Regions from separate parts of the Nonomuraea polychroma genome, predicted to be linked through region 1. Evidence: riboswitches for the same ligand, from Rfam matches in the RefSeq annotation. Region 1 holds a riboswitch; the other holds the start of a gene.

Region 1 (3,337 bases):
GCTTCGCCAGCATCGTGGAGACCGTGGGCGGCCTTTTCCTGATCCTCGGGCTGCTGGTGCGACCGGTCGGCCTGCTGCTGTTCATCAATATGCTCGGCGCGATCGCCTTCGTGCACTGGGGAAAAGGGATCATGGTGACCGAGGGCGGCTGGGAGCTGGCGGGTGCGCTGGGCGCCCTGGTTCTGCTGTTCGCGGCGGTCGGCGGCGGGCGGATCGGACTCGACGCGTTGTTCGGGATGATCTTCCGGCGCCGGGCACAGCGCCGGGCCGAGGAGGGCAGCGTGGGCGCCCACCGACGCGGCGGGGCCATGGGCAGCACCGAGACGATGGGCGGCCGAGGTGGTCCGTTGACGCCCTCGGAGCCCACCACGCGGGAGAAGCCGAACGTGCCCAGGCAGCCGACCGGGCCCCGGTCCGGCGTGGGCGACCACGACGAGGAGATGCGGGACATCGACGCCCTGGTCTCCGACGACGACCAGCCGGAACACCGCAAGCCGCCGAACCGGTGAGCGGCGGGCCGTGCCGCTGAGCCGGGCGAGCGCCCTCTCAGCGGGAGACGAGGTCCCGTAGCGCCTCGACGAGCCGGTCAACGTGCTCCTGCGTGGTCCCGATGCCGATCGAGGCCCGTACCGCGGAGGCCGTGCCGTCCTGGCAGCCGCCGTTGGCGGTGCCCAGCAGGTGCCGCACGAACGGGTGCGCGCAGAACTTCCCGTCGCGCACCCCGATGCCGTACTGGCTGGACAACACCTCGGCCACCTCACGAGCCGAGTACCCGTCCACGGTGAACGACACGATTCCCACCCGCGGGTGATCGTCCCCCCACAGTGACAGCTCCCGCACGCCCTCGATCGAGGCCAGCCCCGACCGCAGCCGGGCCAGCAGCCGCTCCTCCTCGCGTACCAGCGCCGTCCAGCCGGTGGCGGTCAGCGCGTCGCAGGCGGCGGCCAGCGCGATCGCGCCCAGCACGTTCGGGGTGCCGGCCTCGTGGCGCGGCTCGGGGTCCTCGTGCCACTCCGCGACGTCTTCGACCGAGCGCACCGCGCCCCCGCCCTTGAGGTACGGCTCGCCCTCGGCCAGCCAGTCCCGCCGCCCCACCAGCGCCCCCGCCCCGAACGGCGCGTACAGCTTGTGCCCGGAGAAGGCCACGTAGTCCAGGTCGAGCGCGGTCAGGTTGAGCCGCCGATGCGGTACGAGCTGCGCGGCGTCCACCAGGATGCGCGCCCCGTGCCGGTGCGCGATGTGAGCCAGGGCGGCGATGGGCCAGAGCTCACCGGTGACGTTGGACGCGGCGGTGACCACGAGCAACTTCGGCCCTTCGATCCCGGCCAGCGCCTCGTCGGCGGCGCGCACGGCCTCGCCGGGGAAGGCGGGCGGCGCCAGCCGTACGGACTTCCGCCAGGGCAGCAGGGAGGCGTGGTGCTCGGTGTCGAAGACCACCGTGGTCGTGTCCGCGGGCAGGCAGCCGGCCAGCAGGTTCGTGGCGTCTGTGGTGTTGCGGGTGAAGATCACGGCGTCGTCCGAGCGGGCGCCGACGAACGCCTTGACCGTCTGGCGGGCCTGCTCGTACCTGGAGGTGGTGAGCTGGGAGGCGTAGCCGGCGCCGCGGTGCACGCTGGAGTAGGCCGGGAGGGCGGCGGCGACGGCAGCGCTGACCGGCTCCAAACAGGGCGCGCTGGCCGCGTAGTCCAGGTTGGCGTACCCGACCAGCCTGCCGCCCTTGACCGGCACCTGCAGGTCCGCGCCGAGCACGGCGGGGATCGGCCGGCTCTCGGCGGCCGGGGACTCAGCGGCCTGGGCGGGGACGGAGCTGAAGATCGTCAGTGTGGACACGGCACATCTCCCTCAGGGGTCATCGGACCCCTGGAGCAGCCACGGAGCCCGCGCTTGCCCGCCACACCTCGTGACGGACCAGGTCTTCACCCGGGGCACCCCGCCGCGGACGCGAGGGTTGCCGGCCAGCTAGCCGGGGCTTGTCGCTGGCACTCATGACCTACGCCCGCACTATAACCCACTACCTCCGACAAAACGCAAGTCGGCGAACTTTCCCGAGCCTTTCCAGGCCGATCACATGGCGTTCTCGGTCGTCGTGGAGCTGCTGAACATCAGGATGCGCAGCAGGCACGCCAAGCGGGCCGAGCGGCAGGAAGGGGAAGAGGCAGAGCCTAAGGCTTCTACTATGAAGTGGTGCGCTTTGATCCCTGGAATCCGGATTTCGTGGCCTACCCCTACCGGGTTTACGACGAGCTGCGGCGCGATGCGCCCGTCAGCTACTTCCAACCCACGAACCAGTGGCTGATCTCGCGCCACGCCGACGTGAACACCCTGCTCAGGGACCGCCGCCTGGGCAGGTCCTACCTCCACGTGGCCACGCACGAGGAGTTCGGCAAGCAGCCCGAGCCGGACTTCCAGGAGCCGTTCTGGCGGGTGATCAGGGCGGGCATGCTGGACGTCGAGCCGCCGGTGCACACGCGGTTGCGCCGGCTGGTCTCCAAGGCGTTCACGCCGCGCATGGTCGAGTCCCTGCGCCCGCGCGTGCGCGCGATCGCCGAGGGCCTGGTGGACACGTACGTGGAGAAGGGCGGCGGGGATCTGATCGCGGAGGTCGCCGAGCCGCTCCCGGTGACCGTGATCGCGGAGATGCTCGGCATCCCCGACGGTGATCGCCATCTGCTGCGCCCCTGGTCCGCCGACATCTGCGGCATGTACGAGCTCAACCCCAGCCTCGAGGCCCAGCACACCGCGGTCCGCGCGGCCGCGGACTTCGCCGGCTACCTCAAGGCCCTGGCCCGTGAGCGGCGGCAGCGTCCCGGCGACGACCTGATCAGCGCGCTCGCCGGCATCGAGGAGCTGACCGAGGACGAGCTGGTCGGCACCTGCGTGCTGCTGCTCAACGCCGGCCACGAGGCCACGGTGAACGTGACGGGCAACGGCTGGTGGTCGTTGTTCAGGAACCCCGGCGAGCTGGCACGGCTGCGTGCGGACCGCTCCCTGCTGCCCACGGCCGTCGAGGAGCTGATGCGCTGGGACACGCCGCTGCAGATGTTCGAGCGGTGGGTGCTGGAGGACATCGAGGTCCACGGCGTGACGATTCCGCGTGGGTCGGAGGTGGCGCTGCTGTTCGGCTCGGCCAACCGGGACCCTGCCGTGTTCGAGGAGCCGGATCGGCTCGATGTGGGGCGGGCCGACAATCCGCACATCTCCTTCGGGGCCGGAATCCACTTCTGCCTGGGCGCGCCGCTGGCCCGGATCGAGCTCATGGAGTCGTTCGGTGCGCTGCTGGACCGGGCGGCCAAGCTGGAGTTGCGCCAGGAGCCTGTCTGGAAGCCCGGCTTCATCA
Region 2 (3,337 bases), 410 kb from region 1:
CGTCGGCCATCCGGTACGCAGCCAGCGACCGGGGGTAGTCGTCGTTGACATTGAGGATCAGCGGGTCCCAGTCCTCGGTGGCGAACTGGTCCTCGATCTCCTGAGCGCTGCGTTGCACCGAGGCAGTGTATTCGCGGTATTCGGGCAGGTCGTGCCGGCTCGGATAGGCGAAGGCCAGGTGCACCACCCGCCCGTGCCATTCGGGATGCGCGGCCAGGAACTCACCGTAGGCGACCAGGCCACGCACGATGTTCTTCGACAACTCGGTGCGGTCGATGCGGACGATCAGCTTGCGGTCGCCGACCTGATCCCTGATCGCGGCGATGTGCGACTCGACATCGGGCTCGCAGGCCCGGTCCCACAACGCCGCGCCGTCCACGCCGAGGCTGTGCACGCCGATCCTGGTCGTCCTGCCCTCGTGCGTGACGCTGTGGGCCACGCGGTCGACCTCGGCGCCGAGCAGCGCCTCGCAGCAGTCCATGAACGCGCCCGCCCACCTGCCTGTCAGGAACCCGGCGTGGTCGGCGCCCAGGATGCCCTCCAGCACCTCGCCGGCCACCTCGTCGGGCAGCAGGGAGAAGTATTCGGGCGGCGCCCACGGGGTGTGGCTGAAGTGGGCGATGCGCAGGTCGGGCCGCTCGGCCCGGAGCATCGCCGGGGTCAGCGTCAGATGGTAGTCCTGCACCATCACCCGCGCGCCGTGCCCGGCCTCCTCGGCCAGGGCCAGGGCGAACGCGCCGTTGTAATCACGATAGGACTCCCACTCGCGCGCGAACCTCGTGCCGAAGTTGGGCGCGTTGGGGATGTCGTAGAGCAGGTGGTTGACGAACCACAACGTCGAGTTGGCCACGGCGTTGTACGCCCGGTGGAAGATGGCCGGCGGGATGTCCAGCATCCGCAGCGGCCCGGTGTCGTAGCCGGCCTGGTCGATCCGGCCGCCCGGAGACAGGCGCACGGCACTGCGGTCGTCGTCGGACAGCGCCGCGCATACCCACAGGACGCCGTCTTCCTTGACCACTCCGGACAGCCCGGACACCAGCCCGCCCCCGCCGCGTTTCATGGTCAACTCGCCGTCGTCGGAGACGGTGAAGGAGACAGGCCCTCTGTTGGAGGCCACCAGGACGCTGTTCATCATGGCTCCCTTCGATCATAGGATCCCAGCTATGGCGCTTGATGAGCTAACCGAGGAACTCGCCCGATCCGCCGCAGCCGGAGATCATCGCGCGCTCGGCGAGCTTTTGGCCAGGATCGAACCCGATGTGATGCGTCACTGCGCCCGGATCCTGCCCTACCACCAGGACGCGGAGGAAGCCTCCCAGGACACTCTGCTGGCCGTGGCCCGCAACATCGGCCGCTTCGAGGGGCGGGCCAGGTTCAGCACCTGGCTGCACATCGTGACCGCCAACTGCGCGCGGACCACGTACCGATCGCTCAAGCGCAGGGCCGCCGAGCAGACCTCCGACGAGTTGCCCGTGCAGAAGCCCGACGTGCGGCGGGTGAGCGTGATCGCCGGCTCCCGGCTCGATCTGCTCGACGCGATGGAGGCGCTGGAGGCCGACAAACCCGACCTGGCGCAGGCGCTGGTGTTGCGGGACATCGTCCAGCTCGACTACAACGAGGTGGCCGAGCAACTCGGCATCCCGCTGGGCACGGCCAAATCCCGCATTCATCAGGCGAGGAAATACGTGCAGGGAGTGCTCGGTGAGGACTATCGCTGAGACCGCTTGTCTCGAATGCTGAGACGGGTGGCCGTTTCAGCCACTTAAGCGGGTAGAGTCCCTTTCAACAACTGCATATTGCTCATCCAGAGGGGTGGAGGGACCGGCCCTACGAAGCCCCGGCAACCCTCCCGGCTTGTGACTCGCGACCTGGCGAGGCCGACCGGGACAAGGTGCCAATTCCGGTTCGCGGTCAAGGTGGCCGTGGGCGAAGATGAGGGAAGGCCTCGCTTCATGTCGCACGACTTTGGTCCTGCTGTCGCTCTCTCCTGCCGCGAGTGCGGCGCGCGCTACCCGCTCGGTCCGAGCTTCGCGTGTCTGGAGTGTTTCGGGCCGCTCGAAGCGGCCTACGAATTCGGCAACGTGACCCGCGCGGACATCGAGTCCGGTCCCGCCAACATCTGGCGCTACCGCTCGCTCCTCCCGGTGCCGGCCGACGTCGCCACCAAGCCCAACATGAACCCGGGCTGGACCAAGCTGGTCAAGGCAGGCAACCTCGGGCAGGCGCTCGGCCTCAAGTCCCTGTACGTCAAGGACGACTCCGGCAACCCCACTCACTCCTTCAAGGACCGCGTGGTCGCCATCGCCGTCGAGGCGGCACGCACCTTCGGTTTCCACACGCTTTCCTGCTCCTCCACGGGCAACCTCGCGGGCGCGGTCACGGCCGCCGCGGCGCGGGCGGGGCTCGACGCCTGCGTGTTCATCCCGGCCAACCTCGAAGCCGCCAAGATCGCCATGGCCCGGGTGTTCGGCGGAAAGCTGATCGGGATCGAAGGGACCTATGACGAGGTCAACAGGTTCTGCTCGGAGCTGATCGGCGACCCGCTGGGTGACAAGTGGGGGTTCGTCAACGTCAACCTGCGGCCCTACTACGCCGAGGGCTCCAAGACGCTCGCGTACGAGATCGCCGAGCAGCTCGGCTGGCGGCTGCCTGAGCAGATCATCATTCCCATCGCCTCCGGCTCGCAGCTCACGAAGATCGACAAGGGCTTCAAGGAGCTGGTGGCGCTCGGGCTGGTCGAGGACACGCCCTACAAGATCTTCGGGGCGCAGGCGGCCGGGTGCTCGCCGGTCTCCACCGCGTACAAGGCGGGGCACGACGTCGTCCAGCCGGTCAAGCCGGACACCATTGCCAAGTCGCTGGCCATCGGCAACCCCGCCGACGGCCCGTACGTGCTCGACATCGCCCGCCGCACCGGAGGGGCCGTCGAGGACGTCACGGATCCTGAGATCGTGGCCGCCATCAAGCTCCTGGCCTCGACGGAGGGCATTTTCGCCGAGACCGCGGGCGGGGTTACCGTGGGCGTGCTCAAGAAGCTCGCCGAGAGCGGGCGGCTCGACCCCGAGGCCGAGACCGTGGTGCTCAACACCGGCGATGGGCTCAAGACGCTGGATGCCATCACCGGCGACGACGCCAAGCCCACCGCCGTGATCCGGCCCTCTCTCGACGCGTTCCGCGCGGCTGTCTGACAACCAGGAAAGGCAAGATAACCATGAGCGTTTCTGTGCGGATTCCCACCATTCTGCGCACGTACACCGGGGGGAACGCGGAAGTGAGTGGCGAGGGTGCGACGCTTCGTGACGTGCTCGCCAAGCTCGACTCCGACTACCCGGGGATC

The links. A riboswitch is a leader RNA that binds a small molecule or an ion and turns the genes downstream of it on or off. The one in region 1 is predicted to bind S-adenosylmethionine.
Region 2: linked by a shared signal. The riboswitch ahead of thrC (threonine synthase) and the one ahead of EDD27_RS41770 (aminotransferase class V-fold PLP-dependent enzyme) in region 1 are both predicted to bind S-adenosylmethionine.

Annotation. Positions count from the first base shown of each region.
Region 1 covers NZ_SAUN01000001.1:9,084,845-9,088,181, reverse strand. Annotated here, with positions in the region: gene EDD27_RS41775 (DoxX family protein) at 1-509, shown strand, start outside; gene EDD27_RS41770 (aminotransferase class V-fold PLP-dependent enzyme) at 547-1,830, opposite strand; SAM riboswitch class IV at 1,876-1,991, opposite strand; gene EDD27_RS41765 (cytochrome P450) at 2,185-3,337, shown strand, end outside.
Region 2 covers NZ_SAUN01000001.1:8,676,058-8,679,394, reverse strand. Annotated here, with positions in the region: gene EDD27_RS39820 (alpha,alpha-trehalose-phosphate synthase (UDP-forming)) at 1-1,132, opposite strand, end outside; gene EDD27_RS39815 (RNA polymerase sigma factor) at 1,164-1,718, shown strand; SAM riboswitch class I at 1,798-1,939, shown strand; gene thrC (threonine synthase) at 1,953-3,188, shown strand; gene EDD27_RS39805 (MoaD/ThiS family protein) at 3,212-3,337, shown strand, end outside.